One region of the Variovorax sp. GW822-FHT04E09 genome, then DNA from elsewhere that is predicted to be linked to it. Evidence: predicted binding sites of a transcription regulator. Region 1 holds the regulator's gene; each other region holds the start of a gene.
The links. The regulator sigma-54, encoded in region 1, starts transcription at its own class of promoters, with help from an activator protein. The targets are predictions, from matches to a motif close to TGGCANGNAANCTGCTTT.
Positions count from the first base shown of each region.

Region 2: AC1RL8_RS26775 (ammonium transporter) is a predicted target of sigma-54. The motif match lies at 2,274-2,291, and genes of this name have one in related genera.
Region 3: glnA (type I glutamate--ammonia ligase) is a predicted target of sigma-54. The motif match lies at 3,011-3,028, and genes of this name have one in related genera.

Region 1 is NZ_JBXAMR010000010.1:62,640-72,400, forward strand. It holds gene argS (arginine--tRNA ligase) at 1-633, shown strand, start outside; gene AC1RL8_RS28695 (SPOR domain-containing protein) at 648-1,415, shown strand; gene AC1RL8_RS28700 (thiol:disulfide interchange protein DsbA/DsbL) at 1,568-2,212, shown strand; gene lptA (lipopolysaccharide transport periplasmic protein LptA) at 2,335-3,054, shown strand; gene lptB (LPS export ABC transporter ATP-binding protein) at 3,051-3,845, shown strand; gene rpoN (RNA polymerase factor sigma-54) at 3,863-5,452, shown strand; gene AC1RL8_RS28720 (phospholipase D family protein) at 5,463-7,079, shown strand; gene AC1RL8_RS28725 (hypothetical protein) at 7,147-7,593, opposite strand; gene AC1RL8_RS28730 (LysE family translocator) at 7,767-8,414, opposite strand; gene AC1RL8_RS28735 (YceI family protein) at 8,440-9,072, opposite strand; gene AC1RL8_RS28740 (YceI family protein) at 9,111-9,695, opposite strand; gene AC1RL8_RS28745 (cytochrome b) at 9,692-9,761, opposite strand, start outside.
Region 2 is NZ_JBXAMR010000008.1:124,555-134,315, reverse strand. It holds gene AC1RL8_RS26785 (thiamine pyrophosphate-binding protein) at 1-670, shown strand, start outside; gene AC1RL8_RS26780 (hypothetical protein) at 678-980, opposite strand; gene AC1RL8_RS26775 (ammonium transporter) at 999-2,237, opposite strand; gene AC1RL8_RS26770 (sulfite exporter TauE/SafE family protein) at 2,657-3,415, shown strand; gene AC1RL8_RS26765 (tripartite tricarboxylate transporter permease) at 3,465-4,976, opposite strand; gene AC1RL8_RS26760 (tripartite tricarboxylate transporter TctB family protein) at 4,990-5,478, opposite strand; gene rbp (RNA-binding regulator) at 5,728-6,135, opposite strand; gene AC1RL8_RS26750 (DUF3820 family protein) at 6,318-6,554, opposite strand; gene AC1RL8_RS26745 (translation initiation factor Sui1) at 6,563-6,943, opposite strand; gene AC1RL8_RS26740 (DEAD/DEAH box helicase) at 6,992-8,269, shown strand; gene AC1RL8_RS26735 (dipeptidase) at 8,283-9,680, opposite strand; gene AC1RL8_RS26730 (carboxylesterase/lipase family protein) at 9,709-9,761, opposite strand, start outside.
Region 3 is NZ_JBXAMR010000002.1:254,323-264,083, reverse strand. It holds gene glnL (nitrogen regulation protein NR(II)) at 1-860, opposite strand, end outside; gene AC1RL8_RS08595 (hypothetical protein) at 875-1,402, opposite strand; gene glnA (type I glutamate--ammonia ligase) at 1,549-2,964, opposite strand; gene AC1RL8_RS08585 (competence/damage-inducible protein A) at 3,112-3,912, opposite strand; gene AC1RL8_RS08580 (EI24 domain-containing protein) at 3,909-4,811, opposite strand; gene AC1RL8_RS08575 (sterol desaturase family protein) at 4,868-5,842, opposite strand; gene AC1RL8_RS08570 (polysaccharide deacetylase family protein) at 5,859-6,689, opposite strand; gene AC1RL8_RS08565 (YncE family protein) at 6,673-7,686, opposite strand; gene AC1RL8_RS08560 (pseudouridine synthase) at 7,792-8,532, opposite strand; gene ggt (gamma-glutamyltransferase) at 8,594-9,761, opposite strand, start outside.

The DNA of each region.
Region 1 (9,761 bases):
ATCGCGCGCGTGCGCGCCGGCCTGCAGGCCGCGGGCGAAGGCATTCCCGAGGGCTACCCCGACTACGTGCTGCACACCATGGTGCGCGTCATGAAGGGAGGCGAAGAGGTCAAGATCAGCAAGCGCGCCGGCAGCTACGTCACGCTGCGCGACCTGATCGAGTGGACCAGCACCGATGCCGTGCGCTTCTTCCTGCTCAGCCGCAAGCCCGACACCGAATACACCTTCGACGTCGACCTGGCGGTCACCAAGAACAACGACAACCCCGTGTACTACGTGCAGTACGCCCACGCGCGCATCTGCTCGGTGCTCGCGGCCTGGGGCGGCGACGTGGCCGCGCTCAAGGCGGTCGACCTGTCGCCGCTGGACAGCCCGGCGGCCCAGGCGCTGATGCTGCTGCTGGCCAAGTACCCGGCCATGCTGACGGCGGCAGCGAAGGATTTCGCCCCGCACGACGTGACTTTCTACCTGCGCGAACTCGCGGCCAGCTACCACAGCTACTACGATGCCGAGCGCATCCTGGTGGACGACGAGCCGGTCAAGCTGGCGCGTCTCGCACTCGTCGCAGCGGCCGCGCAGGTGCTGCACAATGGCCTCGCGATCCTCGGCGTCAGTGCGCCGAGCAAGATGTGAATCACCCTCTGAACATGAAGAAGACAAGCAGACAACGCGGCAACATCGTCATCGGGCTGATCATTGGCCTGGTGCTCGGTCTGGGCGTCGCCCTGGGCATCGCGGTCTACGTCACCAAGGTGCCGATCCCGTTCGTCAACAAGACGCAACGCGGCGGTGCCGAGCAGGACGAAGCCGAAGCCCGCAAGAACCGCGACTGGGACCCGAACGCGCCGCTGGCCGGCAAGGCCGGCGCGCCCAAGCCCGCCGCCACGCCGCCGGCCGCCACGGCCACCGGCCCGGTGAACCCGATCACCGGCGCGCCCGCCACCGTGGCGCCCGGCACGCCGCCCGTCGCCACCGCGCCGGTCACCGCCCCGGCCCCCGTGGTGGTGGCGCCCAAGCCGGCGCGCCCCGCGCCGGTGCCGGCCGAAGCCAACGCCCTGCCGCCGTCGAACGATCCGCTGGGCGACCTCGCCCGCGCCCGTGCGGGCGGCAGCACGACCACCGCGTCCGCCGCGCCGAGCCACACGGCCGCCGCCGCACCGTCGTCCTCGGGTGCCGATCCCTTCATGTACTTCGTGCAGGCCGGCGCCTTCCGCACCACCGACGACGCCGAGGCGCAGCGCGCCAAGCTGTCGCTCATGGGCGTCGAGGCCAAGGTCACCGAGCGCGAGCAGGCCGGTCGCACGGTCTACCGCGTGCGCGCGGGCCCGTTCAACAAGAAGGACGACGCCGACCGGCTCAAGGAACGGCTCGACGGCGGCGGTCTCGAATCGGCGCTGGTGCGCGTGCAGCGCTGACCGACGCTTTTCTTGAACAGCCTTTAAGCTCTCGCCCGCGCGGCATTCGCCGCACTCGTTTGTCAATTCCAGCGCCTCGGGCGCGCCGCCCACGGGGAACTCCCGGCGGCGCGCCGGCTCTGTACTGCGGTACCCACAGGAGAACCTTTTCCATGAAACGTCGTGACTTTTCGCTGGCCGCCACTTCGATCGGGCTGCTTTCGCTGGCTGCCGTTCCGGCACACGCCCAGCGCGCCCCCAAGGCCGGCACCGATTTCCTCGTGCTCGACAAGCGCGTGCCCGTCGATGCACCCGCCGGCAAGGTCGAGGTGGTCGAGTTCTTCTCGTACAACTGCCCGCATTGCAACGACTTCGAGCCCTCGCTCGAAGCCTGGGTCAAGGCAGCCCCGAAGGAAGTGGCCTTCCGCCGCATCCCCGTGCCCTTCGTGGGCAACGACGTCGAGGCCAAGCAGCGCCTGTACTTCACGCTCGAAGCCATGGGCAAGCTGGACGAGTACCACTCGAAGGTGTTCGCCGCCATCCACGCGCAGCGCCAGAACCTGAACGGCGACGCCAACATCCAGGCCTGGGCCGAGCGTGCCGGCCTCGACGGCGCCAAGTTCAAGGAAACCTTTGCGTCCTTCGGCGTGGCCAGCAAGGCTCGCCGCGCGGCGCAGCAGACCGAGGCCTACAAGGTCGCCGGCGTGCCGGCCCTGGCCGTGGCGGGCCGCTGGTATGTCGACGGCGAAACCGCCGGCAGCATGTCCAAGGTGCTGCAGGTCGCGACCTTCCTCATCGGCGAAGCCAAGAAGGGCTGACAGACCCGGCGACCTGGTTCTTCGGTCGAATGCAAGGCCCGCTTCGGCGGGCTTTTTCATTGGCGGCGGTGGGCAATTGCCATCCCACGCATACAATGTTTCAGAGCAAGTTTCGTGCCTTTATGACATTGCCCTCCATCCCCACATTCCCCACCCTTCGTCGCCTCGGCCGCCTGGCTTTCGGCGCGCTGTTGCTGGCCGGTGCCGCCTCGGGCGCCCTGGCCGAAACCGCCGACCGCACCAAGCCGATGAACATCGAGTCCGACTCGATGCGCTACGACGACCTGAAACAGACCAGCGTGTTCACCGGCAACGTGCTGGTCACGAAGGGCACGATCATCATCCGCGGCGCGCGGCTGGACGTGCGCCAGGACGCCGAGGGCTACCAGTACGGCGTGGTCACGGCGGCGCCCGGCAAGCTGGCCTATTACAAGCAGAAGCGCAACGCCGGCGACGAGTGGATCGAGGGCGAGTCGGAAGTCATCGAGTACGACAGCCGCGCCGACAACGTCAAGTTCATCCGCCGTGCCGTCATGCGCCGGCTGATCGGCGCCACGGCCAACGACGAGAGCAGCGGCGCGCTGATCGTCTATGACCAGAGCAACGACACCTACACCGTCAACGGTTCCCTCGTGCCGCCGAACGCCGGCGTCTCGGCGGGCGGTGGCGGCCGCGTGAAGGCCATCCTCACGCCGAAGGCCACGCCGGCCCCGGCGGCGCCCGGCTCCGCACCGGCGGCCGGTGGCAAGAAGCCCGCGGCCCCGGCACCCACCCCCGCGCCCGGCGCCGGGCTGCGCCCGACCACCACGCTGGGCGGCACCGAAGGGGAAGGGCGCAAGTGATCGAAACCGCAGGAACCCAGACCGCCGACGGCATTCCAGGCAGCCGCCTCGTGGCGCGCGGCCTCAAGAAGAGCTACGGCAGCCGCACGGTCGTGAAAGACGTCTCGCTCGACGTGCAAAAGGGCGAGGTCGTCGGACTGCTCGGCCCCAACGGCGCGGGCAAGACCACCTCGTTCTACATGATCGTCGGGCTGGTGCGCGCCGACGCCGGCGAGATCACCATCGACGGCGAGCCCATCGCCCACATGCCCATCCACCGCCGCGCGCGCATGGGCCTGAGCTACCTGCCGCAGGAAGCCTCGATCTTCCGCAAGCTCACGGTCGAGGAAAACGTGCGCGCCGTGCTCGAGCTGCAACGCGAGCCCGACGCCAACGGCCGCATGATGCCGCTGACCAAGCAGCACACCGAAGAGCGCCTGGCCGACCTGCTGGCCGACCTGCGCGTGGACCACCTGCGCGATTCGCCCGCGCTCGCGCTGTCGGGCGGCGAGCGCCGCCGCGTTGAAATTGCACGCGCGCTGGCCACCCAGCCGCGCTTCATCCTGCTGGACGAGCCCTTCGCCGGCATCGACCCGATCGCGGTGATCGAGATCCAGCGGATCATCAGTTTCCTGAAAGAGCGCGGCATCGGCGTGCTCATCACCGACCACAACGTGCGTGAAACGCTGGGCATCTGCGATCACGCGTTCATCATCAGCGACGGGCACGTGCTGGCACAAGGCACACCCTCGGAGATCGTCGACAACGCCGAGGTACGCAGGGTGTACCTGGGCGAGCACTTCCGCATGTAAGGGAGGGTCGGGTCTCCATGAAGCAAGGGCTGTCCCTTCGCGTCTCGCAGCATCTGGCCTTGACGCCTCAGCTGCAGCAGTCGATCCGGCTTCTGCAGCTCTCCACGCTCGAACTGAGCCAGGAGGTGGAGCAGATGCTGGACGAGAACCCGTTCCTTGAACGCACCGCGGAAGAAGCGGCGCGCGAGGAGTTCGGGCTGGACACGGCCGATGCGCCGGTGCCGCGCGACGACGCGGGCGAGGGGGAGGCCGAGTTCACGCCGTCCGCCGCCAGCACGTCCTCCACGTCCAGCGACACCACCACCTCGACCCCCGACACCGACGGCCCCGCCGCCGAGATCGCCGAGCGCGAGCCCGACTGGGAAGGCGACGGCACCGTCGACATGGCGCCCGACGACAGCGAGTGGGGCAGCGATGCGCCCGCGCGCCAGAACAACCTGGGCGACGACGAGCGTGCCGACGCCACCGAACTCGCGCGCAGCCAGGAGTCGCTGCAGTCGTTCCTGCACCGCCAGGCGCTGAGCCTGCGGCTCAATGAAAACGACTGCGCCGCGCTGCGCTTTTTGATCGAGTCGCTCAACGACGACGGCTACCTCGAAGACTCGCTGCCCGCATTGGCCTCGGGCCTGGCGGGCGACGACAACGACCAGTTCGACGACCTCGTGCACCACTTCCAGGTGGCGCTGGGCCTGCTGCAGAGCCTGGAGCCGGTGGGCGTCGGCGCGCGCGACCTCGGCGAATGCCTGAGCATCCAGCTGAAGGCGCTCGCCAGCGAAGACGAGACCGAGGCCGAAGCGCTCATCCGCAAGACCGCCATCGCGATCTGCAAGCAGCCCATGGAGCTGCTCGCGCGGCGCGACTTCAAGCGCCTGGCCACGCTCACGCGCACCAACGAAGACCTGGTGCGCTCGGCGCTGCAGATCATTGCGCGGCTCGAACCCAAGCCGGGCCGCCGTTTCGTCGACGTCGAGCGCAACATCGTCATTCCCGACGTGATCGTCACCAAGACCGGGCGCGGCACCAACGTGAAGTTCCGCGTCATGCTCAACCCCGAGGTCATGCCGCGCCTGCGCGTGCACGACATCTACGCCGGCGCGCTCAAGTCGCACAAGGGCGAAGGCAGCCAGGCGCTGTCGCAGCGGCTGCAGGAGGCGCGCTGGTTCATCAAGAACATCCAGCAGCGCTTCGACACCATCCTGCGCGTGAGCAACGCCATCGTCGAGCGCCAGAAGAGCTACTTCGTGCACGGCGAGTTGGCCATGCGCCCGCTGGTGCTGCGCGAGATCGCCGACGAGCTGGGCCTGCACGAGTCGACCATCTCGCGCGTGACCACCGCCAAGTACATGGCCACGCCCTTCGGCACGGTCGAGCTGAAGTACTTCTTCGGCTCGGCGCTGGGCACCGAGACCGGCGGCAACGCGTCGAGCACCGCGGTGCGCGCGCTCATCAAGCAGTTCGTGAGTTCCGAGAGCATCAAGAAGCCGCTGTCCGACAGCCAGATTTCCGAGATGCTGAAAGAGCAGGGCATCGAGTGCGCGCGCCGCACCGTCGCCAAGTACCGCGAAGCGCTGCGCATCGCGCCCGCCAATCTGCGCAAGGCACTCTAGAAGACCGACGATGACGAGCCGCCTGCTGTCGCGCTGTGGGCATTGGGTGGTCGTCGTCGCGGCGGCGCTGCTGTTTGCCGGCTGCGCAACGCTGCCCGACGACGCACCGCGCCCGCCCACCAAGGCCATCACCGTCTCGACCGACACCGCGCTCGGCAAGATCGCGCTGGCCTCGCAGCCCGACCCCGACCTCAGCGGCTTTCGCCTGATGCCCGGCGGCGACTTCGCCTTCGACACGCGCTTGCAGCTGGCGCGCCGCGCGCAGCGCACGCTCGACGTGCAGTACTACCAGATCGAGAACGACGAGACCGGCCGCTACCTGCTGCGCACCCTGCGCGATGCGGCCCAGCGCGGCGTGCGCGTGCGCCTGTTGATGGACGACCTGTACACCTCTGGCGAAGACGAGCTGCTGCTCGGCCTGGCCGCCACGCCGAACGTGGAGCTGCGCCTGTTCAACCCGTTCCCGGCCGGGCGCGGCAGCCTCTTGAAGCGCTTCACCGCTTCGCTGTTCGACTTCAGCCGCGTCAACCGCCGCATGCACAACAAGCTCTTCATCGCCGACGGCGCGATGGCGGTGGCGGGCGGGCGCAACATCGGCAACCAGTACTTCCGCCGCACCACCGGCCCGAACTTCATCGACCTCGACACCTTCGTGACGGGTGCGCTGATCCCGCGCCTGGGCGTGCTGTTCGACCAGTACTGGAACAGTCCGCACGTGCGCCCGATCGGCGCGGTCGTGCACACCGACCTGCCGCGCGAGGAGCTGCAGCGCCGCTTCGACGCCGCCACCGGCCCCGACACCACGCCGCCGCCGCCCAAGCCCGCGCCCAACGACCTGCTCGGCTACAGCCCGGTGGCCGACGACCTCGACGCCGGCAAACTGGGCCTGATCTGGACCACCGCCGAGGCGTATGCCGATTCACCCGACCGCGTGATCGGCAAGACCGCGTCGTATGGCGGCGTGCCGCTGCTCGACGTGGACAGCGTGCGCTACAACGTGGTCGAGCAGATGCGCCGCGCGCGCAGCGAGGTGACGCTGGTCTCGCCCTACCTGATCCCGGGCGCGTCGGGGCTGGAGGTGATGCGTGAGATCCGCGGACGCAACGTGAAGATCAGCGTGGTCACCAACTCGCTCGCCGCCACCGACGAACCGCTCGTGCACACCGCCTACCGCCGCTACCGCGCCGACATGCTGGCGCTGGGCGCCGAGCTGCACGAGCTGAGTTCCGCGCGCACGCGGCGCAGCGTGCGGCTGGGTTTGTTCGGCACCTCGGTGGGGCGGCTGCACGCCAAGTCGGCGGTGATCGACCAGCGCATCCTGTTCGTCGGCTCGATGAATTTCGATCCGCGCTCCGAGATTCACAACACCGAGATCGGCCTGTTCATCCGCAGCCCCGAGATGGCGCAGCAGACACTGAAGCTGCTCGACGTGCTCAAGCAGCAGGGCGCCTACCGGCTGCGCTTTGCCGAAGGCGCCGATGCGGGCGCCACCGGCTCGCGGCGCATCGAGTGGGTCAGCGAGGAAGGCGGCAAGACCACCGTGCTGCACGAAGAACCCGACTCGGGCTTCTGGGACCGCACCATGCTCGAGCTGCTGGCGCCGCTCACGCCCGAGAGCTTGCTGTAGCGCAGCGGTGCTTTGCGAAAGGCTTTGCAAGCATGGCGCTGCCGCAGATGGTCGCTGGCGGCGAGCCTCAACGCGGGAGCGGTGGCTTTTCGGGAGTCGCGCAGGTCATTTGAGACTTCGGGACACGAAATCTCGTCTCGACCGTATCGAACCAGGCCATGTAAGAGCGCACGGAGTGTTCGTCGATCTCAAGAATCTCATCGCAGAATGAAAAGCCGGGCCCAATGATCGGGTTGCTGCTCGCAGTGATCACGGCGCAGATGCGATTGCCCTGAATCTTGTAGCGCATTGCCGCGGTGTAGGGCTCCTTGCTTTCAGGAAAAGCCCCACAAAAGGAGCTTGTGCCGTCGACGTATTCGTCATACCCATGGCACGTTTTTCCACCGTCATCGGAGTTGCACCACACGCCCTGCAGGGCCCTGTTCAGATCTTCGTCCTGTAGCGTCGCGGAAGAGGACTGTGTTGCAACAACCGTGAGAGCGGCGGCGATCAGGAGTTGGTGGACGAATGGCATGCGATGGGCTTGATGACGAAGCTGGACCTGGAAGCGGGACCATAGCCGTTGCCGATTGAAAACAACCCGGCTGCCGCGCACATCCCCTCAAGAAATCCAGACCGCGTGAAGAAAGACGCGGCTTCCCCCGGGCGCATTGCCCGGAGCCGGCATCGCCGGTCGAACCTGATCGATCAGGTGCCGCGCACCGCCGACCACACCAGCCGCAGGCCCAGCAGGCCCATCACGCCGCCGGCCGCACGGTCGATCCAGGTCTTGTAGCGCAGGTAGGCTGCGCGCGGCGCGGCCGATGACAGCGCCAGCGCGACGATCGCGTACCAGCCCGTCTCGATGCAGAAGATCACGGCCGGCACCGCGAGCGCCAGCACCAGCGGCACCTCGCGCGGCAGGAAGGCCGCGAAGATGCTCGCGTACACCACCGCCGTCTTCGGGTTGCTGATCTGCGTGGCCAGGCCGAGCAGGAAGGTGCGTCCGCTGCGGCCCTGGCTGCGGGGCGAGGCGTCCGTGTCGGGCGTGATCGCGAGCGGCTGGCGGGCGCCGCGCCAGATGCGAAAGCCCAGGTAGATCAGGTACGCGCCGCCGAAGGCCTTGATCGCGAGGTACAGCCCCGGCACCGCGAGGAACGCCGCCTGCAGTCCGGCCAGCGCCGCGATGGAGAACGCCAGCCCGCCGGCGCCCATGCCCAGCGCCGCCGCGAGCCCGTCGCTGCGCGAGGCCACGGCCGTGCGCGCCACCATCACGAAGCTCGGGCCGGGGCTCATCGCGCCCACGGCCATGGCGCCGGCGATGCCGAGCAGGGACAGGAGGTGGGCGTCGGTCATGAGTGGGCTCCGGTGGGGGATGGGTTCATTGCACGTTCACGGCTTCGACCTGCACCAGCAGCTTCACCTTGTTCTCGAAGCCGAAGTTCAGGCCCCAGGTGATGCCCCAGTCGCTGCGCTGCACGGTGGCCTCGAAGTCGCCGCCGCAGACCTGGCGGTTGATGAGCGGGTTCAGGTAGCAGTTGAAGCGCACGGCCTTCAGCGTCACCGGCTTGGTCTGGCCCATGAGCGTGAGCGTGCCGGGCACGTCGGTCACCTTGTCGCCGCTGAAGTCGATGCGCTCGGCCACGAAGCGGCCGGTGGGGAATTCGGCCACGTTGAAGAAGTCCTTGCTCTGCACGTGGCGGTTGAGCAGGTCGACGCCGGTGTTGATGGAGCTGATGTCCATCGTGATGTCGACCTTGCCGCTGGCGCCGGTGCCGTCGATCTTCACCGAGCCGTCCTTGGTGCTGAAGCGGCCGCGGTTGGTGGTGGTGCCGTAGTGGCCCATCTCGTACATGACGAAGGTGTGGGTCGGGTCGATCACGTAGCTGGCGTTCTTGACCGGCCCGCCCGCGGGCTTGGCGGCCAGCGGCGGCGCGGTGTATTCCTGGGCCGTGGCGGCCAGGGGCAGGGCCGCGCCCGCGCAAAGGGCCGCGGCGAAGAAGAGCTTGTTCATGGCAAAGGAAGAAGGATGCATGGGAAATGAAATCGTCGTCACAGCGGCCCGAGACCCGCGAGCGTCAGCTTGAAGCGCACCTGCACCTCGTTGCCGACCACCGAGGTGTCGGTCCATTCGCCGTCGCCCACCTTGTAGTCGAGCCGCTGGATCGTGAGGGTGCCCGTGGCGACCGAATAGGCGCCGCCCGACGACACGATGTTCACGGGCACCGTCACGTACTTGCTGACGCCCTTGATGGTGAGCTTGCCGGCCATCTCGAAGCGGCCCTCGCCTAGCGCCTTGATGGCGCTCGAGCGGAAGCTGGCCTGCGGGAAATGCGCGGTGTCGAACCAGGTCGGCTTGGGCAGCTCGGCATCGCTCATGGGCACGCCGAAGCCGGCGCTGGCGGTGTCGATCTGCAGCACGACCGAGCCGCCCTCGGGCTTCTTGGGGTCGAAGGCGACCTGCGCGTCGAAGCGCTTGAAGCTGCCTTCCACCGGCACGCCCATCTGCTTGCTGACGAAGGCGATCTGGCTCTTCTCGGGCACCAGTTTGGCGGTGGTGGCCGGCATGGGCTCGGCCGCGGCGTGCAGCGCGAGGCCGAGGAGGGCGGCGGTGCCCCACAAAAGACGGGTCGTCATCCGGCGGATTCCTTGCGTGGCGCGGGCCACATGCGTTGCAACAGACCGTCGTGGTCGATCCAGTGG
Region 2 (9,761 bases), on a different contig from region 1:
ATCGCCCGCGTGGCAGGCCGAGACGAAGACCGCGCGCGAAGACTTTCTGCGCTGGAGCGACCCGGCCGCGATCCGCATTCCCGGCCCGCTGCAGATGGGCGAGGTCATGCAGCACCTGCGCGAGGTGCTGCCGGTCGACACCATCTTCTGCAACGGCGCGGGCAACTTCGCGACCTGGGTGCATCGCTTCTGGCCGTTCCGCGCGTTCGCGAGCCAGCTCGCGCCGACCAGCGGTTCGATGGGCTACGGCCTGCCGGCCGGCGTCGGTGCCAAGCGGCTGTGGCCCGAACGCGAGGTGGTCGTGTTCGCGGGCGACGGCGACTTCATGATGCACGGCCAGGAGTTCGCGACCGCCGTGCAGTACGGCCTGCCGATCCTCGTGGTGCTGCTGGACAACGGCATGTACGGCACGATCCGCATGCACCAGGAAAAGCACTACCCTGGCCGCATCAGCGCCACGCAGCTGAAGAACCCCGACTTCCGCGGCTACGCCGAGGTGTTCGGCGGCCACGGCGAACGCGTGACCACGACGGAAGAATTCGGCCCCGCACTCGCGCGTGCGCGTGCCAGCGGCAAGCCTGCGATCCTGCATTGCCTGCTGGACCCGGAGGCGATCACGCCCGCGAGCACGCTGGCGTCGATCCGCAAGGCGGCACTGGCCGCGAACTGAGGCCTCGTCAGCGCAGCCCGCCGACGTAGCGCGGCGGCGGCGTGGGCGGCAGGCCGTCGGGCTGGCGCGCCGCCAGCCGCGCGGCGCGGGCCAGCGGTTCCATGGCCTGCTCGAGCCGCGTGGCGAGCTGGTCGAGTTCGTCGTCCTTGGTCTCGGCGGCGTGCTGGCGCGTCATGCGCACGATCTCGGCGGCGTACTCGGCGTTGGTGGCCATCCATTCGGTGTCGGTCACGCGCCCGTGCTTTCGCCGCAGTGCCACGTGAAGGCGTGCTGCAAGCGCGATGCGTTCGCTTTCGGACATGGATGGCATGGCGTCTCCCTCGGGTGGTCAGGCTCCCAGGTGTTCACGATGCTGAGCAAGATCGAGGCCCACCAGTTCACTCTCGGGGTCGACGCGCAATCCGACCAGCACATGCACCAGGAACAGCACGATGGCCGTGCCCGCCGCGCTGTAGATCGCCACGCTGGCGACCGCGATCGCCTGCGTCAGCACATTGCCCGCCGCGCCCGAGATGCGCGGGTCGGCGAAGACGCCAGTGAGCAGCGCACCCACGATGCCGCCGATGCCGTGCACGCCGAACACGTCGAGCGAGTCGTCCGCACCGAGCAGGTGCTTCAGGCCCGTGGCGCCCCAGTAGCAGGCCAGCCCGGCGATGGCGCCGATGGCCAGCGCCGACAGCGGCGTGACGAAGCCGGCCGCCGGCGTGATCGCCACCAGCCCGGCCACGAGGCCGGAGCACAGGCCCAAGAGCGAGGGGCTGCGGCGCACGATCCATTCGCCGACCATCCAGCTCATGGCGCCGGCCGCCGCCGCGATGTGCGTCACCAGCATGGCCAGGCCGGCGCGCCCGTCGGCCGCCACCGCCGAGCCGGCATTGAAGCCGAACCAGCCCACCCACAGCAGGCCCGCGCCGGTCATGGTGAGCGCCAGGCTGTAGGGCTCGAAGGCCTCGCGCCCGTAGCCCCGGCGCGGCCCGAGCGCATAGGCGCACACCAGCCCCGCGATGCCCGCGTTGACGTGCACCACCGAGCCGCCCGCGAAGTCGAGCGCACCCATCTGCGCGAGCCAGCCGCCCGGCTCCCACACCCAGTGCGCCACGGGGGCGTACACGAGCACGCTCCACAGCAGCGCGAACCACAGCAGCGCCGAGAAGCGCATGCGCTCGACAAAGGCGCCGAGCACCAGCGCGGTCGTGATGATCGCGAAGCTCAGCTGGAACATCGCGTAGACCGATTCCGGCACGTTCGGCGCCACGTGGCTCACGGCCACCTGGCCGGCCTCCTTCAGGTACTCGAAGCCCGAAAAACCGATGCGCGAGAGCTTGCCCAGCCAGGGCCAGCCGGGCGTGAAGGCCAGCGAGTAGCCGAGCGCGAACCAGGTCAGAGAGACCACGGCGGCGATCGCCACCACCCCGGCCATGGTGGCCAGCACGTTCTTGCGCCGCACCATGCCGGCATAGAAGAGCGCGATGCCGGGCAGCGTCATCAGCAGCACCAGCGCGGTCGAGGTCATCATCCAGGCGGTGTCGGCCGCGTTCAGGGAGGCTTGGGGTGCCAGCAGGGCCATGACCGTTTCTTCTTGGAGTGGTGGACAAGAGGCCTGTGTGCACGAGTCATGCCATCTTGTTAACTGACTGAAACACTTTGGTTTCCCAACCGGGAGGTCGAAGTAACACGAAGCGGGTAATTCCTAATGCACCGGGCGGGTGCGCGCTTGCACAATCTGCGCACTCGCGACGGGCCCTGCTCGTACTGCCGAGGGTCCGAGGAGACAAGCTTCCGATCGATCAACAAGAACATTCTTCAAAGGCTCCGTACGAGATGCCTGTCTGATATTTGAAAAGCGCCGCTGGTCGGCGCTTTTTTTTGCCTGTTCGCAGCGCGAATGCAGGCGCTTTCCTCCAAGCCAAACAAGCCTCCTGGCCAGCCGGTACCGGTCACCACAGCTATCGTTTTGATAGCGATTCCGGTGAGACAATCGCGCGCATGGAAATGCTGGTGGTCACGGGCGCCTCACTGCTCGCGGGTTTTATCGATGCGATCGTGGGCGGCGGCGGGTTGATCCTGGTGCCGGCCCTCTTTGCGGTGTTTCCGGGCGCGCCGCCCGCCACGCTGCTGGGCACCAACAAGAGCGCGTCCATCTGGGGCACGGCGGCGTCGGCGGCCCAGTTCAGCCAGCGGGTGCAGATGCGCTGGGGCGCGATGTGGCCGGCCGCGCTGCTGGGCTTCGGCGGCTCGATGCTCGGCGCCTGGACCGTCACGGTCTTCCCGGGCGATTTCCTGCGCCGGGCGCTGCCCGTCATCCTGCTGGGCGTGCTGGTCTACACGCTGGCGCGCAAGGACATGGGCCGGCTGCACGCGCCGCGCTTCAGCGGCCGCGCCGAGACGCTGGCGGCCAGCACCATCGGCCTGACCATCGGTTTCTACGACGGCTTCTTCGGGCCGGGCACGGGCAGCTTCCTGGTGTTCCTGTTCGTGCGCTGGATGGGCTACGACTTCCTCAACGCCTCGGCCTCGGCCAAGGTCATCAACACGCTGACCAACGCCGCCGCGCTGATCCTGCTGGCCGCCAAGGGCCACGTCTGGTGGCACTACGGGCTGGTGATGGCCGTGGCCAACGTGGCCGGCAGCCTGGTCGGCACGCGCGTGGCGCTGAAGCACGGGGCGGGCTTCGTGCGGATCGTGTTCATCGTGGTGGTGAGTGCGCTGATCCTGAAGACGGCTTACGACGCGTTCCTGAAATAAAAAAAAGCCCCTGGCGTCTGGCCAGGGGCTTTTTTTCGGGGCGCCGAGGTCAGTCCTCGACAAAGGCCTCTTCGCGCTTCGCCTTGATCGCCGGCAGCAGCACGATGGCCAGCAGCAAGGCTGCAGCGATCAGCAGGCCCGCCGACAGCGGCCGCGTGACGAACACGCTCCACGCGCCGCGCGACAGCAGCAGCGCGCGCCGCAGGTTCTCTTCCATCATCGGCCCGAGGATGAAGCCCAGCAGCAGCGGGGCCGGCTCGGTGCGCAGCTTCAGGAACAGGTAGCCGATGAAGCCGAAGATCGCCACCATCCACACGTCGAAGGTGTTGTTGTTGGTCGAGTACACGCCGATCGCGCAGAACAGCACGATCGCCGGGAACAGGAACTTGTAGGGCACCGTCAGCAGCTTGATCCACATGCCGATCAGCGGCAGGTTCAGGATGATCAGCATCGCGTTGCCGATCCACATCGAGGCGATCAGGCCCCAGAACAGCTCGGGGTTGCTGGTCATCACCTGCGGGCCGGGCTGGATGTTGTGGATCGTCATCGCGCCCACCATCAGCGCCATCACGGCGTTGGGCGGAATGCCCAGCGTCAACAGCGGAATGAAGGAGGTCTGCGCGCCGGCGTTGTTGGCCGACTCGGGCGAGGCCACGCCGCGGATGTTGCCCTTGCCGAAGGGCACTTCGCCGGGGCGCATCTTGATCTTCTTCTCCAGCGCGTAGGCCGCGAAGGCCGCCAGCAGTGCACCGCCGCCCGGCAGGATGCCCAGCGCCGAACCCAGCGCCGTACCGCGCAGCACGGCGGGCGTCATGCGCTTGAAGTCGTCCTTGGTGGGCCACAGGCCCTTGACCTTGTGCGTGAACACCTCGCGCTCGTCATCGGGCTGCGAGAGGTTGCCGATGATTTCGCCGTAGCCGAACACGCCCATGGCGATCACCACGAAGCCGATGCCGTCGGTGAGCTCGGGAATGTCGAAGCTGAATCGTGCGACGCCCGAATTCACGTCGGTGCCCACGATGCCCAGCAGCAGGCCCAGCACGATCATCGCCACCGCCTTGAGCAGCGAGCCCGAGGCCAGCACCACCGCGCCGATCAGGCCCAGCACCATCAGCGAGAAGTACTCGGCCGGGCCGAACTTGAAGGCGAGCTCGGTCAGCGGGGGCGCGAAGGCCGCCAGGATCAGCGTGCCGACGCAGCCCGCGAAGAACGAGCCCAGGCCCGCGGCAGCGAGCGCAGGGCCTGCGCGGCCCTGCCTTGCCATCTGGTAGCCGTCGATGCAGGTGACCACCGAGGACGACTCCCCGGGCAGGTTCACCAGGATGGCCGTGGTCGAGCCGCCGTACTGGGCGCCGTAGTAGATGCCGGCCAGCATGATCAGCGCCGACACGGGCGGCAGCGCGTAGGTGGCGGGCAGCAGCATCGCGATGGTCGCGACGGGGCCGATGCCTGGCAGCACGCCGATCAGCGTGCCCAGGATGCAGCCGACCAGGCAGTACAGCAGGTTGGTGAAGGTGAAGGCGACGCCGAAGCCGGTCGCCAGGTTGTGGAACAGTTCCATGGCGGTGTGCTCCTCAGCCCGAAATGAAGGTGGGCCAGACCTGGATCTGGAGCTTGAGCGCCCAGATGAAGGCCACATAGCTGCCGGCCGCCAGGATGGTGGAGAGCACCAGCACGTCGCGCAGCTTGAAGTGCTCGCCGGCCATGCTCGAGATGATCGTCAGCGCGTAGATCGCGATGATCATGCCCATCGCCGGCAGCCCGACGCTGGGCAGGCCGCCCAGCAGCACGCCGAAGGCCAGGTTGGCGCCGAGCACGAAGGCCAGCGGCTTCCAGGCCCATTTGCCGATCTTGTCGCCGTCGGCGCTCTCGACCACCATGGCCTGGAACATGATCAGCGCGCCCAGCAGCGCCAGCAGGATGCCCAGCATCAGCGGGAAGTACCCCGGCCCCATGCGGGCGCCGTCGCCGATGGTGTAGGTGGTGGCGCCGATGGCGAACGCGCCACCGACGGCGGCGAACATGACTCCTGAGAAGAAGTCCGCCTGTCTCTTGATTTTCATTGTCTCGACCCTCTGTTTTCGAAGGGACGAGGGTCGTCGCCAGCGGCTGACCGTCGGCTGACCAGCGCGGTACGGACAAATGCTTACAGGGAAAGTACGGAACTGGCTCTCCCCCAGGCTTCGCGCGCTTCGTGTCGCTGTTCCCCGAAGGGGGCGGGCGGGTTGTGGGGCCAGAAACGAAAAAAGCTCCCGAAGGAGCTTTTCATTCATTCAGAGCGCCGAGGCGCTCATGAGTGTGTGGGGGAGGGCTTAGTAGCCGCCGCGGCCACCGCCGCCGCCGCCGTAACCACCGCCGCCACCGCTACGGCCGCCACCGCCGCCGCCGTAACCGCCGCCGCCGCCACCACCGTAGCCGCCGCCGCCACCACCGCCGTAGCCGCCACCACCGCCGGTGCGGGGGGGACGTGCTTCCATCGGACGGGCTTCGTTCACCGTCAGGGCGCGGCCCTGCAGCGATGCGCCGTTCATGCCTTCGACTGCAGCGAGTGCTTCAGCGTCGGTGCCCATTTCGACGAAGCCGAAGCCCTTCGAACGGCCGGTGTCACGTTCCATCATGACCTTGGCGCTGACGATCGAACCGAATTCGCCGAAAGCTTGTTCCAGGTCGTTGTCACGCACGGAGTAGGCGAGGTTGCCCACGTAAAGTTTCTTGCCCATGGAGGGACTCCTAATTCAAACCAAAAAAACACAAAGCGATGGAGTCCCAGAATCACAACAAACTAATGCGCTGTGGCGCGAAACTGACCGATCACCAAATTACGTGCACGGGAGCCGAAGCTCGCAGACACGTGAGCCGGATTATCCGGCCCGATTTCCGAAAAAAGGGGGGAAATCTTGTGTTATCGAGAAACATTCCGACCCGACGGGCGGTTTCGCAACGGTTTCAGGAGGTCGGACAGGCCGTTGTGGTCTATTTCATGCATCAAAGCGAGCAGCCGGCCAATTTCTCCCGCGGGAAAACCCTCGCGCGCAAACCAGGTCAGGTAATTTCCGGGCAAATCGGCAATCAGCGTGCCCTTGTGCTTGCCAAAAGGCATTTCGAGCGTCACCAGGCGCTGCAGGTCTTCGGGGTTCATGCGCGCTTTCAGCCGCCTGCGCGCTTGACCGTGTGGCCCTGCTTCACGAGGGCGGCGATGACCACCTCGCGGTGATCGCCCTGGATCTCCACGGTGCCATCCTTCACCGTGCCGCCCGTGCCGCAGGCCGCTTTCAGCTGCTTGCCCACGGCCGCCAGCGCCGCCGCGTCGAGCGGCAGGCCCTTGACCACGGTCACGCCCTTGCCCTTTCGGCCCTTGGTCTCGTGCGATACGCGGACAATGCCGTCCGTGGCCGCCGTGCGGGCCTTCGCGAGTTCCTTGCAGCGGCATTGCGCCATCGGGGCGCCGCAGTCGGGGCACATGCGCCCGCCCGCCTCGGTGGAGTACACCAGCGTGCTGCCGGTGCGGCTGTTCTTCATCGTTCCCATTCGATCCGTCTTTCTTTCGATCTCTCTCTTTTTCCCGGTGCCCGTTCCATGCCATTCGATACCCTGGGCCTGACCCCCGCGCTCGCGCAAGCGGCCGCCGCGAGCGGCTTTGCCGCGCCGACCGCCATCCAGGCGGCGGCCATCCCTGCCATTTTGCAGGGCCGCGACCTGCGGGGCTCGGCACAGACCGGCTCCGGCAAGACGGCCGCATTTTCCCTGCCGCTGCTGCAGCGCCTGGCCGCGGAGCCCGCCTCGTCGGCGTCGCGCCGGCTGCGCGCGCTGGTGCTCGTGCCCACGCGCGAACTCGCGGCCCAAGTGGGCGAGACGCTGGAAGACTTCGCGCGGCACCTGCCCGAGCGCCTGAAGATCGTCGTCGCGGTCGGCGGCGTCTCGATCAACCCGCAGATGATGCGGCTGCGCGGCGGCGCCGACATCGTGGTCGCCACGCCCGGCCGGCTGCTCGACCTGGTCGAGCACAACGCGCTCGCGCTCGACGCCGTGTCGACGCTCGTGCTCGACGAGGCCGATCGCCTGTTCGACCTGGGCTTTGCCGAGGAGCTCCAGCGCATCCTGGCGCTGTTGCCCGCGCGGCGCCAGAACCTGCTCTTTTCGGCCACCTTCCCGATCGCCATCCAGGCGCTGGCCGACGACATGCTGCACGACCCGGCGCTGGTCGACGTGCAGGGCGAGCCCGGCACCCGCCCCGACATCGTGCAGCGCGCCATCGAGGTCGACGCCGCCCGCCGCACCCAGCTGCTGCGCCAGCTGCTGAAGGACAACGAAGGCACCTGGGACCGCGTGCTGGTGTTCGTCGCCACGCAGCACGCCGCGCAGACCGTGGCCGAGAAGCTGTACCGCAACGGCATCTACGCCGTGCCCTTCCACGGCGACATCGCGCAGGGCACGCGCCGCGACATCCTGGCGCAGTTCAAGCAGAGCCGCTGGGACGTGGTGATCGCCACCGACCTGGCGGCGCGCGGCCTGGACATCGCGCAGCTGCCCGTGGTCATCAACTACGACCTGCCGCGTTCGCCCACCGACTACATCCACCGCATCGGCCGCACCGGCCGCGCGGGCGCGAGCGGGCTGGCGATCAGCTTCGTGAGCCCGGCCACCGAGGCGCACTTCCGCCTGATCGAGAAGCGCCAGGGCCAGCGCGTGCCGCGCGAGCGCATCGCGGGCTTCGAGCCGACCGAGGCGGCACCGGTGGTGGTCGACACCTCGGGCAACGGCGGGATCAAGGGCGCGCGGCCGAGCAAGAAGGACAAGCTGCGCGCGGCCGCGGCGCTGGCCGCGCAGGCGGGCGGTGGGGAGGACGCGGACTGACGCGCGTCAGGCGTCAGCCGGCATGAAAGGATGCCGGCGGGTGCTTTGCCAGTTCTGCAAGCAGCAAGGTCCAGGCCCGTGTCCCTTGCTGGATCGACGCCAGCCGGAAGAACTCGTTCGGCGCATGCACGTCTTCATCGGGCAGGTTGAAGCCGAACATCAGCGTGTCGATGCCCAGCATCTCCTTGAAGATCGATGTGACCGGCACGCTCGCGCCGAGCCGCACGTGAACGGGGCGCCGGCCGCTCTCGCGTTCGAGCACCGCTTCGGCTGCGCGCACCAGCGGGTGGTCCGGCGCGAGGGTGGAGGCGGGCGAGCCGTCGTTCAGGGCCACCACGTCGAGCGTGCAGCCGGGCGGGCAGTGCCGCTGCAGGTGGCGCAGCACCGCGTGGATCACGGCGCGCGGGTCCTGCCCCGCGACCACGCGCGTGGTGAGCTTGGCCTGCGCCTCGCAGGGCACGATGGTCTTGCCGCCGCCGCCCGTGTAGCCGCCCCACAGGCCGTTCACGTCGAGCGCGGGCCGCAGCGTGATGCGCTCGCGGGCGGTGTATTCGGGCTCGCCGTGCGCGCCGGCGCCGACATCAGAAAAGAACGCGGCTTCGTCGTAAGGGAACGCCGCGGTATCGGCACGCTGCCTGGCGCTGAGTGGCAGCACGCCCTCGTAGAAGCCTTCGACCGCCACGCCGCCATCCGCGTGGTGCAGCGATGCGACCAGCCGCGCCATCTCGTGCAGCGCGTTGCGCACGCCGCCGCCGTAGCGGCCTGAATGCAAGTCCTTGTGCGCGGTGCGTAACCGCACCTCGAGCTGCGAGTTGCCGCGCGCACCGGTGTTGATCGTCGGCACCTGCGCGCTCGCGCGCCCGCCGTCGGCTGACAGCACCGCATCGGCCTGCAGCAGCGCCCGGTGGCGCTCGACGAGGGTTCGCAGCGAGGGGCTGCCTGTTTCCTCCTCGCCCTCGAGGAACACCTTGATGTTCACCGGGCACCGGCCCTGCACCGCGAGGAACGAGGCGATCACCTCGAGTGCGATGGTGGTCGAGCCCTTCACGTCGGAGGTGCCTCGGCCGTAGAGCCGGCCGTCCACTTCCGTGGGCTCGAACGGCGGCGTGCGCCACTGCTCGACGGGATCGGCCGGCTGTACGTCGTAGTGGCCGTAGACCATCAGCGTGGGTTGGCCGGGCGCGCCGTTCCATTCGCCGTACACGGCGGGCTCGCCGTCGCCGTCGAGCAGGCGCACGCCGGCCAGGCCGATCTGCTGCAGCCGCTCGACGAGGAAGCGCCGCGCCTCGTGCATGCCGGGCGCGAAGGCCGGGTCGGCGCTCACGCTCGGGATGCGCAGGAAGTCCTTGAGCCAGGCCACGATCTGCGGCTGGCGGGCGTCGAGGTGGTCGATGACGTGTTGTTCGTTCATGGAGGGAGGAGTGAATGCGGTGGGTTCGTCAGTACAGCGGCGGGAACACGTCCGGCCCCCACAGCGTGTCGCACTTGTGCG
Region 3 (9,761 bases), on a different contig from region 1:
CACTGCTTGTTGAAGATCACCTGGCGGGCCACGCGGGTCTTGAAAGTGATCTGCGCGTCGCCCGCCGCGCGGCGCTCGGCCAGGGCCTGCGCCGCGTTGTGCGCGATGTTGAGGGTGGCCTGGATGAGCTGCTCGCGGTCGCCGCGGAACTCGGGAATGGAGACGTCGAAGTCGCGCTCGATGTGCAGGTCGCGCGGAAACTCCGCCAGGATGACCGAGCGCACGCGCTCGCACACCTCGTGGATGTTCACGTCGCCCACCACGTGCGGGCGCCGGTGCGGCGCCAGCAGCCGGTCGACCAGCGTCTGCAGCCGGTCGGCCTCGTGGATGATGACCTGGGTGTATTCGATGAGGTCGCGCGACTCGACCTCCATCTGCAGTAACTGCGCCGCGCCGCGGATGCCGCCCAGCGGGTTCTTGATCTCGTGCGCGAGGTTGCGGATGAGTTCCTTGTTGGCCTGCGCCTGGTCGATCAGGCGCTCCTCGCGGTCCTGGCGCACCTGCTGCTCCAGCGGCGACATCTCGATGATGAGCTCGCCCTTCTTGTCGCCGTGCGCGAGCGTGACCTGCACGGGCATCAGCTCGTGGTTCACGCGCCGCAAAAAGGCCTCGTAGCGCAGCGTGGCGAAGTCGTTGCTGCTGGCGCCGTCGAGCGCGGTGCGCAGCACCTGCGGCTCATGGAAACAGGCGCCGAACTGCGAGCCCTCGAGCGTGCGCCGCGAGGTACCCAGCGCGTCTTCGAGGCCTGCATTGGCGAACAGCACCGAGCCGTCGCTGTTGACCACCGCGATCAGCGTGGACAAGAGGTCGAAGGCGCGAAAGCGCGGATTGGCGCCAGTCGCCTTCTTGCCGAACACCATGGACTGCGCGCCGCTTACTGCGCCTGCGGCTTGCCGGGCAGGCGGCCGATTTCGCGGCGGATGCCGGCGATGTCGCTCTCGTTGCGCGCGAGTTCGGCCTTCATCTCGGCCACGCGGTCCAGGTACTTCTGGTAGTTGCGGCCTTCGCTGCCCTGCTTCTCGGGCTCGCCGTTGTTGTATTCCTTCTTGAGCTCGGTCTGGCGGGCCTCGGCCTTGCGCAGCTCGGCCTCGAGCACCGAACGCGCCTCGCCGTCGCGGGCGCGCTGGTCGACGCCTTCGACGCGCGGGCTGCCCGCCGGGGCGCGCGCGGCCGAACCGCCCGAGCCCGACGACGACGCACTGCCACCACCGCCGCCCGAGGGCTTCGTGCCCTGCACGACGGTGACGTTGCCGCCTTCCATGATCTTGCAGCCCTTTTGCTGGGCCACGGTCGCGTTGTTGGTGTACTCGTTGCCGCAGCGCCAGACGCGCTCTTGCGCGAGCGCCGCCGTGGCGGTGGCGAACGAGGCGGCGGCCAGGAAAATCAGGGAAGCAGTCTTCATTTGGATCCGGAGAGGGCGCGACAAACGCGCATTTTGATGCAATTCGGGCCCGCTCACGACAGGGTGTTCCGCACCAAGGAAAAAGGACGGCCGGGGCCGTCCTTTTGTCTTACTTGCCCGCCGGGGCGGGCTCGTTGTGGCGCTTTTTACAGCGAGTAGTACATGTCGAACTCGACGGGGTGCGTCGCCATGCGGAAGCGCGTGACTTCCTGCATCTTGAGGTCGATGTACGCGTCGATGTACGAGTCGGTGAACACGCCGCCCTTGGTCAGGAACGCACGGTCCTTGTCCAGGTGCTCCAGGGCCTGGTCCAGGCTGTGGCAGACGGTCGGGATCAGCGCGTCTTCTTCCGGCGGCAGGTGGTACAGGTCCTTGCTGGCGGCTTCGCCCGGATGGATCTTGTTTTCCACGCCGTCCAGGCCGGCCATCAGCAGCGCGGCAAAGCCCAGGTACGGGTTCATCAGCGGATCGGGGAAGCGCGCTTCGACGCGGCGGCCCTTCGGGTTGGCCACGAACGGGATGCGGATCGAGGCCGAGCGGTTCTTGGCCGAGTAGGCCAGCTTCACCGGGGCTTCGAAGCCGGGGACCAGGCGCTTGTAGCTGTTGGTACCGGGGTTCGTGATGGCGTTCAGGGCACGGGCGTGCTTGATGATGCCGCCGATGTAGTGCAGCGCGAAGTCCGACAGGCCTGCGTAGCCGTCGCCGGCGAACAGGTTCTTGCCGTCCTTCCAGACCGACTGGTGCACGTGCATGCCGGAGCCGTTGTCGCCGACGATGGGCTTGGGCATGAAGGTGGCGGTCTTGCCATAGGCGTGGGCCACGTTGTGGATCACGTACTTCTGCAGCTGAACCCAGTCGGCGCGCTGCACCAGCGTGCTGAAGCGGGTGCCGATCTCGAGCTGGCCGGCGTTGGCCACTTCATGGTGATGCACTTCGACCGGGATGCCCAGCGATTCGAGCACCAGGCTCATTTCCGAGCGCATGTCCTGGAAGCTGTCGACCGGGGGCACCGGGAAGTAGCCGCCCTTGACTGCGGGACGGTGGCCGCTGTTGCCGTGCTCGAACTCCTTGTCGGTGTTCCACGAGGCTTCTTCGGACTCGATCTTCACGAAGCAGCCCGACATGTCGTTCTTCCAGCGCACGCCGTCGAACACGAAGAATTCGGGTTCCGGTCCGAAGTAGGCGGTGTCGCCCAGGCCGGAAGCCTTCATGTACGCCTCGGCGCGCTTGGCGAGCGAGCGCGGGTCGCGCTCGTAGGCCTTGCCGTCGGCCGGGTCGATCACGTCGCAGGTCAGGATCAGCGTCGTTTCTTCGAAGAACGGGTCGATGTTGGCGGTGTTCGGGTCGGGCATGAGCTGCATGTCCGAGGCTTCGATGCCCTTCCAACCGGCGATGGACGAACCGTCGAACGCGTGGCCCGAGGTGAATTTGTCTTCATCGAAGTGCGACACGGGCACGGTCACGTGCTGCTCTTTGCCGCGGGTGTCGGTGAAGCGCAAGTCGACGAACTTGACCTCGTTTTCCTTGACGAGCTTGAGTACATCGGCGACGGTCTTTGCCATCAGTTTCTCCTGAGTTGGATGGTGGTTAGGAATACAGGGACGGGAGGATGCAGTTTCTGTGCCATTGTCACCCCGCCGGATGAGGCCCGGGTGACGGCCCAGGGGCTGCCGGAAAAGGAAAAAATCACCAAATTGGTGCAATGCAGATTAACGCACCAATTCAGGGCCAAGCTTCGCATCGAAAGTGTGCAGACCTTCGATGAGCTGGCCATAGGCGGCATCGAGCTTCGCGGGGTCGCCCTTGACGCCCAGCTCGATGTGGCGCCCGTACTGCGGGTGATCCACGCTGGGGAGGCTGAACACCTTGATGCCGGCGTGGGCCTGCTCGATGGCCTGCATCAGGGGCGTGAGGGTGGCTTCCATCGCACCGAAAACGATCACGGACTTCTCGGCAATGGCGTTGCGGGTGAACAGATCGGCATACCGGCTGTCGAGCACCGACTCGATCATGGGCCAGGCCATGACCGGAAAGCCCGGCACGAAATGCACGTGCTCGACGCTGAACCCCGGGATCTTGTTGTACGGGTTGCGGATGATCGACGCGCCCTGCGGAAACACGCCCATGTTCAGGCGGTGGATGTTGTCGGGCCGGTCGGGTTCGTAGGGCACGCCCTGCTCCAGGGCCGTGTCCTGCATGCGCTCGCGGATCAGCGCCTCGGCCTCGGGGTGCAGCGCCAGCGGCACGCGCAGGGCCTGGGCGGCGCACTGGCGGGTGTGGTCGTCGGGCGTGGCGCCGATGCCGCCGGTCGAGAACACGATGTCGCCCGAGGCGAAGGCGCGCATCAGGGCCGCGGTGATCCGCGTGGGCTCGTCGCCCACGTACTCGGCCCAGCCCAGCTGGAGGCCGCGCGCGGCCAGCAGCTCGATGACCTTGGCCATGTGCTTGTCGGCCCGCTTGCCGGAAAGGATCTCGTCGCCGACGACGATGAGACCGAATGCGCGTGTCATGGAGAACTCCATTGAGAAAGAGCGGCCTTGTTGGCCTCGGTGGCTTCGGCCGCCTCGAGCGTCTGCTGCGCGTCGCCGCTGCCGGCCGCGGGCTGCTGCGCCGCGCGCTGGGCGCGCAGCTGGGTCAGGGCGTCGAGGCAGTAGTGCGCGAACCAGAGCGCGGAGAAAGCAAAGACCAGCGTGTAGATCCAGATGGCGATCGGCACCAGCACGAAGAAGGCGGCGGCGAACAGCAGGCCCGAGGCCCAGACGATGCTCGGCGCGGCGCCCAGGTAGCCGCACAGCACGCCGATGCACAGCAGTGGCAACCGGTGGGCGCGCAGCAGCGCGGCGCGTTCCTCGGGGCTGGCGTGCTCGGCCAGCGCGTCGAAGCTCATCACCCGGTAGGTCAGCCAGCCCCAGATCAGCGGCGGCAGGATCAGCACCAGCGGCGGAATGAGCCACAACGGCATCGACACCACCAGAGCGATCAGCGCCAGCACGGTGGCGCCGAGCGAGCGCAGCACGCTGCCGAAGAAGGAGGCGCCCTTCTTCTGCTCCAGCGTGGGAAAGCGCCGTTCGGCCACGAGCTTGGTGAGCGCCGGCGCCATGAAGCCGGCCACGATGAGCAGCGACAGCACGACGATCAGCGGCGTGACGCCGAACACCACCACCAGCGGCGCCAGCGCGGCCGTGACGTCACTGGAGAACAGGCGCCCGATCCAGGCCCAGAAGCTGGACAGCAGCGGCCAGGCGTCGAGGGCCTCGCGCGTCCAGGCGACAGCCGCGTCCCAGTAGAAGTAGCCGAGCCCTGCGGCCAGCAGCACCATGAGCGCCAATGGCAGGAGCGACAGCACGATCACGCGCGGGAGCATGCAATAGGCCACCGCGCGCCAGAAGGAGTCGAGGAGCAGGCGCATGAGGTTCGAGGATAGCGCAAGGCCCCGGCCCGCCAGCCGCCGGGCCTGCGGGTGGATCAGGCGCGGCCGAACAGCCGCTTCAGCCCCAGCCACTGCTGCGACCAGAAGCCCTGGCCGTAGTCGCGCGGCCGACCGTCGGCGCCGGGCTCGACCTGGTCGCGGATGCCGGTCGGGTCGTAGCGGTTCTCGAAGTTGGCGGTGCGAAAGAGCATGTCCCACCAGGGCAGCAGCACGCCGAAGTTGTGGCCGCCGAGCGTGCTCCGGCCGTGCGACTCGTGGCCCAGCCCGATGCTGTGGTGCAGCCGGTGAAAGCGCGGGCTGACCCACAGCCGCTCGCCGATGGCCCCGAAGCTCAGCCGCAGGTTGGCGTGCTGCAGGCTCTCGCTGAGCTGGGTGAAGGCCACGACGGCGATGAACTGGCCCGGCGCCACGCCGATCAGCTGCGCCACGATGACGATGAGCGTGTCGTGGATGACATCGTCCAGCAGGTGGTTGCGGTCGTCGCTCCACATCGTCATCTGGCGTTGCGAGTGGTGCAGCGAATGCAGGCTCCACCACCAGTTGAACTGGTGCTGGCCGCGGTGGATCCAGTAGCCGACGAAGTCGAGCACCACGAGGTAGATGGCAAAAGCCACCCACGGCACGTCGGTCACGCCGGGCCAGGCCTCGTCCAGGTGGAAGGTGCCCCACCCCGCCATGCGCAGGCTGCCGAGCAGGTCGTCGAACAGGGGCTGCAGCGTGAAGAACAGCGCCAGCCGGAACAGGCCCAGCCGGTGGATCAGCGTGTAGAGCACGTCGGTGCGGATGGCGCGGCGGTCGGTCATGGGCTCGACCGCGCGCCAGCGCTGCAGCGGGCCGATGACGGCCAGCAGCACGAGGATCTGGATCACGCCGACCAGCAGCCAGCCGGTGGCGTCGAAGGCGTCCTCGGCCCAGCCGCCCAGGCCGATGGCGTACACCAGCGGCTGCACGGCGGTCTCGAAGAGCCAGCCCTGCATGGCGGAAAAAACGTCGGTCAACCAGTCGATCACGGCGAAAACTCAGGAATCAAGGATGGGAGGCGATCCAGGCGCGGTAGTCCGGATGCTGGCGCAGGGTGCGAAAGCAGAAGCCCTTGGCCTTCAGGCCGACGATCAGCGGCTCGAGGTTGGCGGGCGCCCACGGGTCCTTGCGCGACCAGATGCCCAGGTGCGCCAGCAGGATGTCGCCGGGGCGGATGCCTGCCAGCGCCTGGGCCAGCAGCTTCTGATTGCTGAAGGCCTCGCTGGGCAGCTCGTCGCCCAGGAAGCCGGCGGGCGACCAGCCCACGTGCGCGTAGCCGCAGTCCCTGGCGGCCGCCAATAAAGCGGGCGAGGTCTTGCCGCCCGGCGCGCGGTACAGCGGCAGCGGCTTCTTGCCGGTGATGGCGGCCAGCCGGTCGGACGACTTGCGGATGTCGGCGCAGTACTGGGCCGCGCTCCAGACCGACTCCTTGCCGGTCTGCGGGCCGGCCGACGGCTTGATGCGAAAGCTGGGCGGCGTGCCCTTGACGTCGCCGCGCCAGTAGGCGTGGTCGTAGGTGTGCGAGCCGAACTCGTGGCCTTCGGCCGCCCTCGCCTTCCACCACGGCGCCCAGTGGTCGTCCAGGCTGTCGCCGTCGGTCTGGGTGCGCTCGGCGGCGGCGAAGAAGGTGACGCGCACGTCCTGGCGCTTGAGCACGTCGGCCACCAGCGGGGCGATGCCCATGTGGCCGGTGTCCAGCGTCAGGTAGACCGGCTTGTCGCAGGCGGCGGCTTCCTGGGCCCCGGCCGCCGGCACGGTGGCGCAGGCCAGCGCCGCGACGGCGAAGGCCACCCCGGCGGTGCGCAAGCCGCGCACGCGCTCAGATGCGCTTGGCATGGTCGAGGGTCCAGACGCCGTGCGGCGAGCGGCCGACGTTGATCTGCCGCACGACCTTCTGGCTCGCGAGATCGACCACCGTGAGCTTCTTGGCCCAGCGCGAGGTCACGTACAGCGTCTTGCCGTCGGCCGACACGTCCATGCAGTCGGGGCCGCCGGGCACGGCGTAGTTGGCGACGACCTTCAGCGTGGTCAGGTCGATGCGGCTGATGGTGTTGGCCACCCGGTTGCTCACGAACACGGTCTTGCCGTCGCCGGCCGAGCGGAAGGCGTGGGCGCCCTTGCCGGTGGGGATCTTGCCGACCAGCTTGGGCTGGGCGCCGGCCACGTCGAACACCTGCACGCCGTCGCTGCCGGTGAGGCCCACGAGCAGCGTCTTGTCGTTGTGGGCGCCGAAGATGTCGGCCGGCATGGCGCCGGTGGCCATGCGCCAGCGGATGGTCTGCGTCGGCAGGTCGACCGCGATCAGCTCGTCGCTGTCCTGCATGGTGACGTAGGCCACGGTGCTGGTGTTGTCGATCCAGATGTGGCTGGGCGTCTTGCCGGTGGCGATGCGCTTGACCAGCTTCAGGTCTTTGCCGTCCCAGCGGTACACGTCGACGTGGTTCAGGCGGTTGGCCGCCGTGACGAACCACTTCATGTCGCGCGAGAACTGCAGCTGGTACGGATCGATGATGCCGTACACCACGCGCTGCACCTCGGCCGTGCGCGGGTCCAGGAAGGTGAGCGAATCGCCCGCCGAATTGGCCACGATGACCGACTTCTCGTCGGGCGTCATGTAGATGTGGTGCGGCTCCTTGCCGGTGGGAATGCGCTGCTTCTCGGTCCAGTCGACCGGGTTGATCACGCTCACGCTGGCGTCCAGCGAATTGAGCACAAAAACCGGTGGAGGGGCCGGCGGCGCCGCCGCGGCGGGGAGGGTCACCAGGGCTGTCAGGCACAGGCAGGACAGCAGGAAGGCCGCGATGCGGCCGTTCGGGCGGGCAGGGAGTCGCAAGGGAAGGTTCCGGGAGAGGGTTAACAATCTTAACGGTCGAACCCGACAAACAGCTGACCGCCGGCGCGCCCTCACCCGCTGTTGCGCCCGGCGCCTTGACCTATGTCAAGCGGCCCGGGGCACGGGCGCGCGCAGCTGGGCCACCTGCTCGGCCGTGAGCCAGCGCCATTGCCCCGGCGCCAGGTCGTCCGGCAGCGCCAGGCCGCCGATGCGCGAGCGATGCAGGCCCTCGACCCGATTGCCGACCGCGGCCAGCATGCGCTTGACCTGGTGGTACTTGCCTTCGGTGAGCGTGAGCCGCAGGTGCAGTGGGCTGTCGGACTCGCAGGCGGCCGCGCGCACGGGCTTCGGATCGTCGTCGAGCACCACGCCGGCCAGCAATTTGGCGATCTGCGCCTCGTCGATCGGGTGCTTGGCCGTCACCTCGTAGACCTTGGGCACATGGTGCTTGGGCGAGCCCATCTTGTGGATGAACTGGCCGTCGTCGGTCAGCAGCAGCAGGCCGGTCGTGTCCTGGTCGAGCCGGCCGATGGCCTGCACGCCTTGCACCGCGCCTTTGTTGGGGCGCAGGCGCAGCGGCGACGGCAGCAGCGTGTAGATGCTCGGGTAGGTCGAGGGCTTCTGCGAGCACTCCGTGCCGGCCGGCTTGTGCAGCATCAGGTAGGCCTTCTCGTGGCAGGCCCACTCGGTGCCCTGCACGGTGAACAGCAGGCCTTCGGGGTCGAGGTCGGCGAAGGGGTCGGTCACGGCCGCGCCGGCGATGCTCACGTGGCCTTGCTGGACCAGGCCCGCGCACACGCGGCGGGTGCCGAAGCCCTGGGTATAGAGGATGTCTTGCAGGTGCATGAGAAATGAAAAAAGCGGCCGTGCCGACAGGGGCACGACCGCCTTCAAGTGTGCCGCAGGTTCAGTAGCCTGCCGCCAGGCCCGTGTTGCGGCGCGGATCGTTGGCGCCGTAGAAGCGGTTGGCGCCCACCGGCTTGCCGCCCAGCGAGGGCGCGCCGACGATGATCGCCGCCAGGTGGTTGGCCGGCTGCGGCACGCCCAGGTTGTGGCCCATGTCGGTCAGGATCTTGCGGGTGTCGGGGCTGATCGCGAAGGTCTCGACGTTGGTCACGTCGGGCAGCCATTGCTGGTGGAAGCGCGGTGCATCGACAGCTTCCTGCACGTTCATGCCGTAGTCGACCACGTTCAGGATGGTGTGCAGCACGGCCGTGATGATGCGGCTGCCGCCGGGCGTGCCGACCACGAACACCGGCTTGCCGTCTTTCGACACGATGGTCGGGCTCATCGAGCTCAGCGGGCGCTTGCCCGGGGCGATGGCGTTGGCCTCGCCCTGCACCAGGCCGTACATGTTGGGCACGCCGATCTTGGAGGTGAAGTCGTCCATCTCGTTGTTCAGCAGCACGCCGGTCTTGTCGGCCGTGACCTTGGCGCCGAACCAGTCGTTCAGCGTGTAGGTGACCGAGACCGCATTGCCCCACTTGTCGGTGATCGAGTAGTGGGTGGTGTTGCTGCCTTCATGCGGCGCCACGCCGGGCTTGATGTCCTTGGAGACGCCGGCCTTCTTGGGGTCGATGGCGGCGCGGATCTTGGCGGCGTAGCCCTTGTCGAGCAGGCGATCGAGCGGGTTCTTCACGAAGTCGGGGTCGCCCAGGTAGCTGTTGCGGTCCACGTAGGCGTGGCGCATGGCTTCGATCTGGTAGTGCACCGACTCCGCCGAACGGAAGCCCAGATCCTTGAGCGGATAGCCCTCCAGGATGTTGAGCATCTCGCAGATGATCACGCCGCCCGAACTCGGAGGCGGCGCCGACACCACGCGGTAGCCGCGGTAGTCGCACTCGACCGGCGCGAGCTCGCGCGTCTTGTACTGGTCGAGGTCGGCCTGCGTGATGATGCCCTTGCCGGCCTGGCTCGACGCCACGATGGCCTTGCCGACCCAGCCCTTGTAGAAGCCGTCGGTGCCCTTGGCGCTGATTTCCTTCAGTGTCTTGGCGAGGTCTTTCTGCACCAGCTTCTGGCCGACCGCGAAGGGCTCGCCCTTGTTCAGGAAGATGGCGCCGGAGACCGGGTCT